One region of the Azospirillum palustre genome, then DNA from elsewhere that is predicted to be linked to it. Evidence: riboswitches for the same ligand, from Rfam matches in the RefSeq annotation. Region 1 holds a riboswitch; each other region holds the start of a gene.

The links. Region 1 has a riboswitch for thiamine pyrophosphate ahead of CRT60_RS28655 (ABC transporter ATP-binding protein). Riboswitches for the same ligand answer to the same signal wherever they lie in the genome.
Region 2: it holds a riboswitch for thiamine pyrophosphate, as region 1 does, so the genes downstream of both, thiC (phosphomethylpyrimidine synthase ThiC) here and CRT60_RS28655 (ABC transporter ATP-binding protein) in region 1, are expected to answer to the same signal.
Region 3: it holds a riboswitch for thiamine pyrophosphate, as region 1 does, so the genes downstream of both, thiO (glycine oxidase ThiO) here and CRT60_RS28655 (ABC transporter ATP-binding protein) in region 1, are expected to answer to the same signal.

The regions. Positions count from the first base shown of each region.
Region 1 covers NZ_PDKW01000043.1:1,343,575-1,348,090, forward strand. Annotated here, with positions in the region: gene CRT60_RS28635 (hypothetical protein) at 1-92, shown strand, start outside; gene CRT60_RS28640 (hypothetical protein) at 181-735, opposite strand; gene CRT60_RS28645 (hypothetical protein) at 732-1,343, opposite strand; gene CRT60_RS28650 (acetoin utilization protein AcuC) at 1,539-2,666, opposite strand; TPP riboswitch at 2,787-2,893, shown strand; gene CRT60_RS28655 (ABC transporter ATP-binding protein) at 2,941-3,672, shown strand; gene CRT60_RS28660 (ABC transporter permease) at 3,669-4,436, shown strand; gene CRT60_RS28665 (ABC transporter substrate-binding protein) at 4,455-4,516, shown strand, end outside.
Region 2 covers NZ_PDKW01000043.1:2,188,809-2,193,324, forward strand. Annotated here, with positions in the region: gene greB (transcription elongation factor GreB) at 53-604, shown strand; gene thiC (phosphomethylpyrimidine synthase ThiC) at 654-2,393, opposite strand; TPP riboswitch at 2,526-2,660, opposite strand; gene CRT60_RS32635 (magnesium transporter CorA family protein) at 2,738-3,721, opposite strand; gene CRT60_RS32640 (hypothetical protein) at 3,762-4,046, opposite strand; gene argB (acetylglutamate kinase) at 4,079-4,516, opposite strand, start outside.
Region 3 covers NZ_PDKW01000043.1:2,260,228-2,264,743, reverse strand. Annotated here, with positions in the region: gene CRT60_RS32995 (Y-family DNA polymerase) at 1-503, shown strand, start outside; partial or broken gene CRT60_RS37855 (methyl-accepting chemotaxis protein) at 524-955, opposite strand; partial or broken gene CRT60_RS37850 (FIST signal transduction protein) at 1,349-2,587, opposite strand; TPP riboswitch at 2,824-2,923, shown strand; gene thiO (glycine oxidase ThiO) at 2,915-4,111, shown strand; gene thiS (sulfur carrier protein ThiS) at 4,108-4,329, shown strand; gene thiG (thiazole synthase) at 4,513-4,516, shown strand, end outside.

The DNA of each region.
Region 1 (4,516 bases):
TCCACGAATGGCTGCGCAACATGCGCCAGTCGCTGTCGCCCTACCTGCACGACGCCTTCCGCCAGACCCCGGCCACCGCCAAGGCGCGCTGAAGCCTGGGAGCAGGGTGAGACCGAGCTTTGCGAAAAGCCCTTCTTCCCTGGCGGAAGAGGGGCTTTTCGATCTCTGCCCGGTGCTTTTCTACGCTGCGCTTTGGGCCGCGCTGGCGTTGTAGAGATCTTCCTTCACCGGCGCCACCGACCGCACCTGATAGCCGGGCCGGGCGCTGAAGCGGCGGTTGGCACGTTCGCCGGCCTCGCGGTCCGACTCCGCCCAAACCAGATACTGGCGCCCCCGTGCCCATTCGACGGCCAGAGGGTGGGCGGCATCGATCTCGCCGATCTGCTGGTTCACCACGGTGACCAGCCATTCCTTGTCGCCGGGATTGCGCCGGTCGGTCAGAATCAAAATCTGCGGACGACGCTTCGCCTGCGCTTCGGTCAGGCGCTGTTGCACCTCCGCCTGCTTCTTGCGCAGCTCCACCATCTCCCGGGTCAGTTCCTCGATCTCGGCATGGAGGGTCTCCTCCTCGCGATGCAGGCGGTGGATGGTGGCATCCAGCTTGTCGAGGTTGTTGCGGACGCCGCGGACGCGCTGGCGCGCCTGCGATACCCGCTGCTCGACGCTCATCAGGATGTTGCCGAGCCAGGCACCGATGGCGACGATGGCCAGGACGATGATGAAGTTGATCATCATGTGGCGGCACCCGCCTTCGCCCGGGCGGTGGCGGGCGGCGTCGGCACACCCTTGCCGGCAGCCTTGCCCCCGGCCCGCGCATCGCCGCGCATGAACGTCTTCTGGAAACCCATTTTGAACGGGAAGGCCACATCGCACATCTGCTTGGCCTCGTCGAAGCTGGACGCCCAGACCTCGGCCACGTTCGTGCAGCGCCAGATGGGGTTGACCTGCGCCCGCTCACCGGCAGCGCGGGCAGCGGCAGACGCCTTCTCCTGCGTCACCGTCGCGACGAATTTCATCAGCCCGGCCTGCGGGTCGCCGACCTCATGCACGAACATCGGCGGCTGGTCCGACAGGTCCCGGACCTGCTTTTCCGCCTTGCGGATATCGCTTTCCAACCGGTTGCGGTCGGAAGACTGGCTGTTCCGGCGCTGGACCAGATGGTTGACCCGGTTTTGAAGCTCCTGCGCCTCGGCATGCAGGACGTAGATGCGGTTCTCGACCTGATCCAGGCCGCTGCTCTTCTCCATGATGTTCGGCAGGAAATCCTTCAGCATCATGGCGACCGGGACGGCAGCCAGCATGATGATGACGATGGCGATCAGGAACAGCGTCGTGTTCGACATCCGCCCGCCCGTCCTCCTACCGCAAATCCAACCCGCAAATCCCGCCGAAGCCCGCATCGCCCGACACGGAAGCTGCACCGGCGCAGTGGAAAAGAGAATCAACGAACAATCCGACCCCGTCAACGAATCGTCACAGGTTGGTTCGAAATTCGTCGGAATGAGTCGGTCAACCGCGGGTCAGGACAGCGCCACCCTTCAGGACATGGCCATCTCGGCCACCCGCTTCACAGCGTCCCGAACCGGCCCCGGCCGCCGTTCGTCGCCCAACGTGGTGAACCAATGGTCCGGCGGGTTGCGGCCGGCGGCGCGGTTCCAGGTCAGGGCACGCAGCACCGCCTCCGCCTCCGCCGTCGGCCGCACGGCGGGATCGATGCCGTTTATCACCGCCCAGATCCCGGCCCAGCAACGCCCGACCGACCAGGGGTTATAGCCGCCGCCTCCGACCACCAGCACCCGCGGCGCCAGGGGAAGCAGCGCCGCCACGGCATCCCACAGCGCGCGGTTGGACAGCTCCAGACGGCTCAACGGATCCTCGGCCAAGGCATCGGCGCCGGTCTGGATCACCATCGCCTGCGGACGGAAGGCACGGGCCAGCGGCAGGACCGCCGCCGCCATCACATGCTCCATCTCGCTGTCGTTGAAGCCCGGCGGGACCGGCAGGTTGCGGGCCATGCCGCCGGCGCGCTCCTCCGCCTTGCCGGTGTAGGGCCAGCGCCCATCCTCGTGGATCGACACGGTCAGCACCCGGTCGTCGTCGGCAAAGGCCTCCTCCACCCCGTCGCCATGATGGGCGTCGAGATCGACATAGAGGACCCGCTCCAGCCCATGGTCCAGCAATTCCAGGATGCCGAGAACCGGCGCGTTGAAATAGCAGAAGCCGCTGGCCCGGTCGCGCCGCGCATGATGCGTCCCGGCGGCCGGCGCATAGACAAGACCGGCCGGCCGGTCGCCGAGAATCCGGGCAGCCTGCAACGCCGATCCGCTGCTGTGGGCCGGCCGCCGGTACATCTCGGCGAAGACGGGATTTTCCAGCTTTCCCAGATTGTGGCGGGTTGCGGTCGCCTCGTCGACGCGCTGCTCGGCCTCCGCCCGCTTCAGCGCGGCGATGTAATCGGACGTGTGGAAGCGCGCCAGCTCGCGTTCGCTCGCCACATGGGTGTCGAGATAGACCTTGTCCGGCAGCCAGCCCATGGCACGGCTGAGGTCGATGGCGGTCGACACGCGCGGAATCGCCAGCGGATGCTTCGGCCCATAGGTGGAGCCGCGGTAGATTTCCCCGCCGATGAACAGCGGTGTGCGGAATGGTGTGGTCAGGACGGGCACTCCTCGATGCCCGTCAGAAACTAGGCGCCGCGGCGGTGCGGTCAAGCCGCCCGCTTCCGCATGCCGGAACCTGCATCCGGCAATGCTTGCGGTCACGGATCGTCCGCGCCTATAGTCGCCGCCTTCACTGGGGGGAGCCGATGGGCGGCTGAGAGGTCCTGTTGCGGGACGACCCCTGGAACCTGATCCGGTTCATGCCGGCGTAGGGATCAGTGATGCGGGATCGCACCCTCTCCATCTCCGCCAGTCCACGATGCATGCCCGCGTGCCTGCGATGACGCCGCTTTCGGTGACCATCTCCCGCGCACGGCTGACCTATGGCGGCACGCTGCTGTTCTCCGACCTGACTCTGGAGCTGCCGGCCGGGCGGACCACCTGCCTGCTGGGGCCGAGCGGCGTCGGCAAGACCACGCTCCTGCGTATCCTCGCCGGTCTGGCCGAGCCGGAGCCGCCGACCGAGGTGGTCACCGGCGACCGGCAGCCGCTGGCCGGCCGGATCGCCTACATGGCGCAGCAGGACCTGCTGCTGCCCTGGCTGACCGTTCTCGACAATGTGCTGCTCGGCGACCGGCTGCGCCACCGCCGTCCCGATCCGGCGCGGGTGGAGCAGGCCCGTGCGCTGCTGGACCGTGTCGGCTTGGCCGGGCGCGAGCGCGACCGTCCCGCCGCCCTGTCCGGCGGGCAGAAGCAGCGCGTGGCGCTGGCCCGTACCCTGATGGAGGACAAGCCGCTAGTCTTGATGGACGAGCCCTTCTCGGCGCTCGACGCCATCACCCGGCTGCGCTTGCAGGAAACGGCGGCGGAGACGCTGGCCGGCCGCACCGTCCTGATGGTCACCCATGACCCGCTGGAGGCGCTGCGCATCGGCGACCGCCTGCATGTGATGACCGGCCGGCCGGCCATTATGGGGCCGGCGCTGGAGCCCTCCGGCCCGGTGCCGCGCCGGGTCGACGATCCGGAACTGCTGGCGCATCAGGCCGAACTGTTGCGGAGGCTGGCGGAATGAAGGCGCTGCTGCGCGGCGCGATCACCCTGCTGGTGCTGGTCGCCGGCTGGCAGGCACTGGTCTGGACCACCGGTCTGCCGCGCTACCTTTTGCCCGGTCCGCTGGCGGTGGCGGACGCCATGCAGCGGCAGGCCCCTCTCTTGTTGAGCCATGGCCTGACCACGCTGGCTGAGATTCTGATCGGACTGGTGGCCGGCGTGGCGCTGGGCGGCGTCAGCGCTTTGCTGCTCGCGCGGTTCCGCACGGCGCGGCGCTGGCTGATGCCGCTGCTTCTGGTCAGCCAGGCCATCCCGGTCTTCGCGCTGGCGCCGCTGCTGGTGTTGTGGCTCGGCTATGGCATGGCGTCCAAGATCGCCATGGCGGTGCTGGTCATCTATTTCCCGGTGACGACCGCGCTGTTCGACGGGCTGCGGCGCACCGATCCCGGCTGGCTCGACCTTGCCCGCACCATGGGCGCCTCACCCGCCGCGATCCTGTGGAGCATCCGCCTGCCGGCCGCCCTGCCCGCCTTCTGGTCCGGCGTGCGGGTGGCCGCCGCGGTGGCGCCCATCGGGGCGGTGATCGGCGAATGGGTGGGGTCGTCCTCCGGTCTCGGCTACCTGATGCTGCACGCCAATGCCCGCATGCAGATCGACCTTCTGTTCGCCGCCGTGCTGGTGCTGGGGATGTTCGCGGTGACGCTGTACGCCGCCGTCGATGTGCTGGCCCGCCGTGCCCTGCCCTGGCAACCCGATACCCAACCTGCCGAAGACGCCAACCCTTGAAGGGGGGAGAGACACCCGATGAAGCATCTTTTCACCGCCGGCCTGATCGCTGCCGGCCTGATGACCTCGCTTCCAGCACT
Region 2 (4,516 bases), 850 kb from region 1:
GCCTTTTCCTTTTCCCGGGCGTTATCATCCCTGCCACAGGACAGGTCGGACCATGAGCAAGGCCTTCACCCGCGAGAACGACACGCAGGACGACGACGACCTCGACGATCCGGCACCGTTGCCGCAGGGCTTCAAGAACTACATGACCCCGCCCGGTTTCCAGCGCCTGCAGGAGGAGTTGCGCCACCTGCTGCGGGTGGAGCGGCCGAAGGTGGTGGAGGTGGTGTCCTGGGCCGCCGGCAACGGCGACCGCTCGGAGAATGGCGATTATCTCTATGGCAAGAAGCGCCTGCGCGAGATCGACCGCCGCATCCGCTTCCTGAACAAGCGGCTGGAATCGGCGGTGGTGGTCAATCCACAGGACCAGAAGAACCGCGAACAGGTCTTCTTCGGCGCCACCGTCACCTATGCCCGCGAGGATGGGGCGGAGAACACCATCACCATCGTCGGCGCCGACGAGGTCGACCCCGACCGCGGCCATGTCAGCTGGATTTCCCCCATGGCCCGCGCCCTGCTGAAGGCGCGGCAGGGCGATCTGGTGGATGTCCGGACCCCGGCCGGACTGGAACAGGTCGAAGTGCTGGAGATCCGCTACGCGGACTGACGGAGGGGGCGGCGACCCGCCCCCCTGCCAGACCTCACTCCGCCAGATCTTACTCCGCCGCCGGCTGGTAGATTTCCCCGCCCGACTGGCGGAACTTCTCCGACATTTCGGCCATGCCGGACTCCGCGGCGTCGCGGATTTCCTGCGTGATCTTCATCGAGCAGAATTTCGGCCCGCACATCGAACAGAAATGCGCGGTCTTGGCGCCTTCCGCCGGCAGGGTCTCGTCGTGATAGGCCATCGCCGTGTCGGGATCGAGCGACAGGGCGAACTGGTCGCGCCAGCGGAAGGAGAAGCGGGCGCGCGACATGGCGTCGTCGCGCAGCCGCGCAGCCGGATGGCCCTTGGCGAGGTCGGCGGCGTGGGCGGCAATCTTGTAGGCGATGACGCCGGCCTTCACGTCGTCGCGGTCGGGCAGGCCGAGATGCTCCTTCGGCGTGACGTAGCAGAGCATCGCCGTGCCGAACCAGCCGATCATCGCCGCACCGATGGCGCTGGTGATGTGGTCGTACCCCGGCGCGATATCGGTCACCAACGGCCCCAGCGTGTAGAAGGGCGCCTCGCCGCACAGCGCCAGCTGCTTCTCGACATTGTGCTTGATCTTGTGCATCGGCACATGGCCCGGCCCTTCGATCATCACCTGCACGTCGCGCGCCCAGGCGATCTTCGTCAGCTCGCCCAGCGTCTCCAGCTCGGCGAACTGCGCGGCGTCGTTGGCGTCGGCCTGGCTGCCCGGCCGCAAGCCGTCGCCCATCGACAGCGCCACGTCATAGGACCGGCAGATCTCGACGATGTCGGCGAAATGGTCGTAGAGGAAATTCTCGCGGTGATGCGCCAGGCACCATTTGGCGATGATCGAGCCGCCGCGCGAGACGATGCCGGTCACCCGCTTGGCCGTCAGCGGGATGTGGGCCAGCCGCAGGCCGGCATGGATGGTGAAGTAATCGACGCCCTGCTCCGCCTGCTCGATCAGCGTGTCGCGGAACAGCTCCCAGGTCAGATCCTCGGCCTTGCCATTCACCTTCTCCAAAGCCTGATAGATCGGCACGGTGCCGATCGGAACCGGAGAGTTGCGCAGGATCCATTCGCGGGTCTGGTGGATGTCGGCGCCGGTGGACAGGTCCATCACGGTGTCGGCGCCCCAGCGGATCGACCAGACCATCTTCTCCACCTCCTCCTCGATGGAGGATGTCACGGCGGAGTTGCCGATGTTGGCGTTGATCTTGGTCAGGAAGTTGCGGCCGATGATCATCGGCTCCGACTCGGGGTGGTTGACGTTGGACGGGATGATCGCCCGCCCGCGCGCCACCTCGTCACGGACGAATTCCGGGGTGATGAAGTCGGGGATCTCGGCGCCGAAATCCTCGCCGTCGCGCCCCGATCCACTGGCAGCCTCAAGCGCCGCCGCACGGCCGAGATTCTCGCGGACGGCGATGTAGTCCATCTCCGCGGTGACGATGCCGGCGCGGGCGTAGGCCATCTGGGTCACCGCGCCGCCGCCCTTGGCGCGCAGCACGCCGCTGTCGGTGGTCTCGACATCGCCGCGTGCCAGGATCCAGTCGCGGCGGTGCTTGGACAGGCCGGCCCGCACATCGATGGTGACCTCTCCGTCGGTGTAGGGACCGGAGGCGTCATAGACGGTCAGCGGCGGCTCGCCGCCCGACAGCGCGATCTCGCGCAGGGCGACGCGCAGGTCGGGAAAGCGCGTGCCGGGCACATGGATTTTCCGCGACGACGGCAGCGGGCCGGTCGAAATGCGGATGGCGTTCTCGTTGAAGTCCTTAGGCATTGGGTTTCTCCGTCGGAGTTGGGCGGACAAACCCGGGACTGCGGACGGAGGTGCGGTATCTTCGTGCGGGCCGTTTTCGGAATGGCTTCCCCGGCATGGCGGGGCCGATACGGCCGGACGGGGCGAGATACGGCCCGTCACGAGGTCCCTCCCTTCGCCGGTATGACCCGGATCAGGTTCGAAGGGTCACCACGCTGCCGGCATGCGCAGTGCGCCGTCCGGCCGTTGGTATCTCAGCCCCCTGTCGGGACCCCCCTGGAATGCGGCCCATCCTGCCGCCGACGGACGGTCGTGTCAAAAGGAAAGCGCTGCGGACGATCCGCCTGCCATATTGTGGAATTGCGCTACATCCAGCGCTTCGACCGCACGTAGACCATCGGCAGCAAGGCCGACAGCAGCATCAGCCCCAAGGCGCTGGCATAACCGAAGGGCGACTGGCTGCCGGGCATGTCGGTGAAGTTCATGCCGCCGATGCTGGCGACCAGGGTCGGCGGATAGAGCAGGACGGTCAGCACCGACACGATCTTGACGATCTCGTTCTGCTCGACATTGATCTGGCCCAGCGCGGTGTCGAGCGCCAGGGCGACCTTGCCGGACAGGAAGCGGGCATACTGGTCCAGCCCGCGCAGATCCTGCAGCGTGGTCTTGGCCCAGCGCCGCGTCGCCTTGCCGGCGTTCCACCCGTCGCCGCGCGCCAGGAAGTCGGTCATCCGGGTGAGGCTGGCCAGACTGATCCGCGCCTTGCCGATCAGGTGGCCGGCATGGCCGATGCGCTTCAGCGTCTGCGCGTCGTCCAGCGTCTCGCCGCGGGAGCGCAGCTTGCGCCCACGGAAATAGCGGCGGTTCAGCGCATCCATCTCCACCCCGGTCCGCCGCAGCACGACGGAGGTGCGGTCGATCATCCCATCCACCAGCGCGGCCAGCACCAGTTCGCCGCGCGATGCGGACACCTGCCCATGGGTGGCGCGGCGGCGGAAGGCCAGCAGCGCCTGCGGATCGATGTCATGGATGGTCACCAGCCGCCGGCCGGCCAGCACGAAGCTGACAGTGGCGATGCGCGGCTCGTCGGTGTCGGCCCAGACCAGGGCGGTGACGGTCATGGTCAAGGCACCACCGGCAACGCGCAGACGGCTCGACTCCTCGATCTCCGCCATCTGCTCGCGGGTGGGCAGGTTGGTGCCGATCAGCGCCTCCGCCCGCGCCAGCTCGTCGGGCGTCGGGTTAATCAGGTCCAGCCACACGGCGGACTCGGGGAACGGGACCGACTCGTCCGCGGCCTCCCTGTCCCAGCGCAGCAGACCGCCGTCATTGACGAAGACATGCAGCAAGGCTGTGCTCCTTGCATGGGCGCGGTTCGGGCGGCCCGGTCTAGGTCACCCGGCCACCGCGCCGCGGTTTCGCCGGAGGCGGAGCCTTTTCCCCATCGAGGTCGAGCGCCCCACCCTCGGCCTTCAGCGCCTGTTCCAGCTTGCGGCGGAAGGCGCCGCCATCCCGCTTGGCGTCGAGAAAATGGCCGACCGCCTCCTTCGCCGCGTCGCTGTCATAGGGGACCTTGCCCAGGGCGGCCAGCCGGGCACGCTCCACCAGCTTCGGGTCCATCCTCTCCCGGATGGCCTTCATCTGGCGAAGCAACTCCTTGCGCAGATCGCTCATCGGGCCCCCCTTGGCGGTCCCCTTCCGTGGTGTCAGGCCTTGCCGATCAGGGTGCCGGCGCCGCCTTCGGTGAAGATCTCCAGCAGCAGCGCATGCGGCACGCGGCCATCCAGGATAACAGCGGCATCGACGCCCTGCTCCACCGCACCGATGCAGGTCTCGATCTTCGGGATCATGCCGCCCGAAGCGGTGCCGTCGGCGATGGCCTTGTGGGCATCCTCCAGCGACATCTTCTCGATCAGCTTCTTTTCCTTGTCGAGCACGCCGGCGACATCGGTCAACAGGAAGAAGCGCGCCGCCTTCACCGCCGCCGCGACCGCGCCGGCCGCCGTGTCGGCGTTGATGTTGTAGGTGTCGCCGTTCACGTCGAAGCCGACCGGCGCGATCACCGGGATGATGTCCGACTGGGCGAGCGCGTGCAGGATCTGCGGGTTCACCTTGTAGGGTTCGCCGACGAAGCCGAGGTCCAG
Region 3 (4,516 bases), 920 kb from region 1:
CCGTCCAGACCGCAATCGACGGGGAGGAGGCCGGCGACCAGGGGAATGACGACCAGCTGGCCGAACTGGTCGACCGGCTGACGCTGCGGCTGGGGGAACGGGCGGTGCTGCGGCTGGTGCCGCGGGAAAGCTGGCTGCCGGAGCGCTGCGTGGCGCCGCATCCGCCGATGGAGCGCCTGCCGCCGCCGAAGCCCTGGCCAGCCGGGCAGCCGCGCCCCCTGCGCCTGCTGACCCCGCCCGAGCCGGTTGAGGCCACCGCCCCGCTGCCCGACGACCCGCCGCTGCTGTTCGTCTGGCGCGGCGTGCCCCATCCCGTGCGGCGGGCCGAAGGGCCGGAGCGGATCGAATGCGAATGGTGGCGTGGGCAAGGGTCGCTGGGACTGGCGCTGCGCGACTACTACCGGGTCGAGGATGACGGCGGCCGGCGGTTCTGGCTGTTCCGCGCCGGCCTGTATCGCCCTGACGAGACCCCGCGCTGGTTCCTGCACGGGTTTTTGGCGTGAGGTGTCGGGCCCCCGCCCGCTCACCCGGCCCGGTCGAGCTGCTTCAGGAAGGCGATGTAGCGGTTGATGTCCTCCATGCGGCGGGCATGGTCGTTCATGTCCGAGAGGCGGCCTTCGATGGCCTTCTGGGCGCCCTCCACCTCGTCGATCACCGCATGGATGTCGGTCTGCAACTCCTGCGAGGCGGTGGCGGCCTCGTCCATGCGGGTGCTGGTGTCGTCGAGCTGGCCGCCGACGGAGCGGACGGAGGTCACCACCTGGTCGATGGCCCGGCGGGTGTCGGCCAGCGTCTGCTTGGTGTCGTTGGCCAGCTTGCGCACCTCCGCCGCCACCACGGCGAAACCCTTTCCGGCCTCTCCGGCGCGGGCGGCCTCGATGGTGGCGTTGAGCGCCAGCAGGTTGGTCTGGCTGGCGATGCCGTCGATCACCGCCAGCACCTTCTCGATGCTCTTCACCACGGTGGACAGCTGGTTGAATTCGCGGACCAGAGCCTCCTTGCGGTCGGCGTGGCCGTCGAACAGGGTGGCGTGGCGGTTCAGCGTCGCCTCGATCGCCGACATCGAGCCGCCGATGCGCGCGGCATAGCTGGCGGTCTCCTGCACGCCGCCGGTCAGCGTCACCAGCGCGTCGAGATAGCTGTGCATCCGCTCGATCACGCTGTTGCGGATGCGGCTCAGCAGCTCCAGCCGGTTGTAGCGGGTGGCGATGAAATAGCTCTGGAACCGGGCGTAATGCACCGGGAAGCGGTCGACCATGTCGTCGGAGAAGGCGGCGCCGGGCGGCACCTCGAAGAACATCAGCGCCGACAGGGTCTGGTTGATGTTGATGCCCAGCAGCTCGCCGAAGGTGGAGAAGCCGGCGGCGGCCAGCCCGTCGAAGGCATGGACCCGCGACAGCTGGTCGGGATTGTTCAGCCGGCGCAGGATGCAGTCGTTCAGGATGGCGCCGACCGGTTGCGGCTTGTTGCGCAGATAGGCCGAGAGGTCGTCCTCCGTCTGGCGGACGAAATCGGTCGCCTCGACAAGGCACAGCGAATCGCCGGGATTGACGTCGCAGTAGAAGGCGACCTCCCCCTTTTCGAAATCGAAGCCGGAGATGGAGCGGACGAACAGCTCTCCCTCCATCTCGATGGCGAAGGTGTTCTTCGCCAGCTTGCCCGGCAGGTCCTGCGGCTTGCAGCGCAGGGATTTGGCGAGCGCGTCGATGAAGCCGACGACCTCGAAGCCGTCGCGGTCGATCACGCTGCGCACGATGCGGCGCATCGGGTCGGCGTCGACCACGGCGAAGCGGGTCTGGGTCGGCCGGAAATTCTGCGACTTGAAGATGCCGTAGCGGATGCCGGGCGCCATCTTCAGGAAGATCGTCACCGCCGCGTTCTCCAGCACGCGCTGGCCGTCGAACAGATGGGTGTTGCGGAAGTCGAGCTTGCCGCCGGCCGAGCCGCCGATGAACAGGCAGGGGAAATGGCCGGAGCGGTAGACCGCCTCCATGAACCAGCTTTCGCTGGCCGACAGCCCGTCGATGAAGGTCAGCGCCACCGTGTCGTGGCTGTCGACCGGGAAGGGGACGCGGATGCGGTCGAGCTCGCCGCGGATCGCCTCCACCCGGGCCGGCACGTCGCGGGTCGGGCGGCCGCCGCGCAGGTCGTCGCAATGCAGCGGGACCGACTGGATGCTGACCCCGGCGAGCAGGCGCGGGCTGAAGGATTGCAGCACCACGCTGTCCCAGCGGTCGCCGGCCTTGCGGTAGAGCGGCTGGCCCTCGGCCGCGCACAGCTCGCCCGCGGTGGAGACCAGCACCAGCTGGGTCGCCGCCGGCAGGGCGGAGCGGACCGCCCGCGCGGTGGCGGCGAAATCGACATGCGGCGACACGAAACCGACGACCAGCGCCGGTGCCCCGTCGGCGAAAGTCAGACCCTCCAGCGCCGCGGCGCCGATCTGCCCTGCCGGCAGGCACAGGCTGCGGATCGGCTGTTCCGCCGGTCCGGCGGCATGCGCTGCCGGTTCGGACCTGCCGGCAGGAGCGCCGACCGGGCTGCCGGGGACGGGGGAGGTCGGGGAGTCCGAGCGGAAGAAAGACAGCATGCTGGCGAATCCTCGGTCGTCTTTGTCGTTCATCCCGCGCACCGGCTGCGCCCGTTTTCCGCTGTGAGTGCCCGGGTATGGCTCATTTTGCCGACACTTTAGCTGCCGATCGGTAGCGCTTCCTGTCGGGGGGACTCCGTATCCGGCTGCGGCCTGTCGCCGCATCCATCGGCAGGTTGGGGCCGGGCGGCGGTCGATTCCGCTTGTGGGGCCAGCGGAACATTGGCATAAGGCAATCCATAGGCCTGGGGTGCCGTGCGGTGGTCGCGCGGCTGAGAACACACCCATCGAACCTGTCTGGGTAATTCCAGCGAAGGGAGCCGCCGCATGATCCATGCGCCAGAACCGCATCCATATTCCGTTTCCGCGCCGGGACTCCGCCCGTCCGCCACCCGTCCTTCCGTTGCCATCGTCGGCGCCGGCTGCATCGGCCTCGCCATCGCCTGGAGGCTGGCGTCGGCCGGCTGCCGCGTCGACGTTTTCGAGCGGGGGGAGGCCGGGCGCGGCGCCACCTATGCCGCCGGCGGCATGCTGGCCGCCTGTGTCGAAACCGAGCCGGGCGAGGAGGGGCTGCTGCCGCTGACCCGCGCGTCGCAGGCCCTGTGGCCGGACTTCGCCCGCGATCTCGAAGCGGCGAGCGGCATCGCCGTCGATCTGCGCCGCGAAGGCACCATGGTCATCGCGCTGACCGCCGACGATGCCGCGAAGGTCCGCTTCCTGCACGGGTTCCAGCGCGATCTGGGATTGCCGGTGGAGTGGCTGGGCGGGGCCGAGGTGCGGCGGCGCGAACCCTTCCTGCAACCGGGTGTCGCCGGTGCCCTGTTTTGTGCCGGCGACCATCAGGTCGACAACCGCAAGGTCGCAGCCGCCCTGCGCCGCGCCGCCGAACTCGCTGGCGCCCATCTGCATGAGCGGTGCGGCGAGGTTGCGCTGGCGGTGGAGGGCGGGCGCGCCGTCGGTGTGCGGGTGGCCGAGACGCTGCACCGGGCCGACCAAGTGGTGCTGGCCGCCGGGGCGTGGTCGGCCGGGGTGCCTGGGCTGCCGCCCGCCGCCCGGCCGCCGGTGCGTCCGGTGAAGGGGCAGATGGTCTGCCTGCGCATGGATCCCCGTCTGCCGCTGCTGCGCCATGTGGTGTGGACGCCCGGCACCTACCTGATCCCGCGGCTGGACGGCCGGCTGCTGATCGGCGCCACGACGGAGGAGCGCGGCTTCGACGACCGTCTGACCGCCGGCGGCCAGTTCGCCCTGCTGGAGGGGGCGTGGCGGGCGCTGCCGGGCATTGCCGAACTGCCCATCGAGGAAGCCTGGGCGGGTTTCCGTCCCGGCAGCCGCGACGATGCGCCGATCCTGGGCGAGAGCGGCATTCCCGGACTGATCCACGCCACCGGCCACCACCGCAACGGCATCCTGCTGACCCCGGTGACCGCCGACGGCATCGCCCGTCTGGTGCTGACCGGCGAGACCGATCCGCTGCTGCGCCCCTTCGCCGCCGACCGCTTCGTTGCTGCGGGAGCCGCCGCATGACCGCCGTTTCACGTGAAGCCATCCGCGTCAACGGCTGCGAAGAGCCGCTGTCCGCCGCCTCCGTCGCCGAGTTCCTGGCCGGCCGCGGCATCGCCGAGGGTGCGAAGGGCGTCGCGGTCGCCCTGAACGGCGCCGTGGTCCCCCGCCGCCGCTGGCCGGAGACCGCGCTTAAGCCCGGCGACAGCCTGGAAATCGTCCGCCCCATCCAGGGCGGCTGACCCCCCGATCCTCCCTCTCCCGCCCCGGGAGAGGGAAGGGGCCCATGCGCAGCATGGGAAGGGTGAGGGGTGGGGCAAGGATCAGAATCCATGTTCGGATACCCCCTCACCCTCCCCACGCCTACGGCGCGGGTCCCCTCCCTCTCCCGGGGCGGGAGAGGGCCTTTGCAAAAGGCTCCCCCCATGT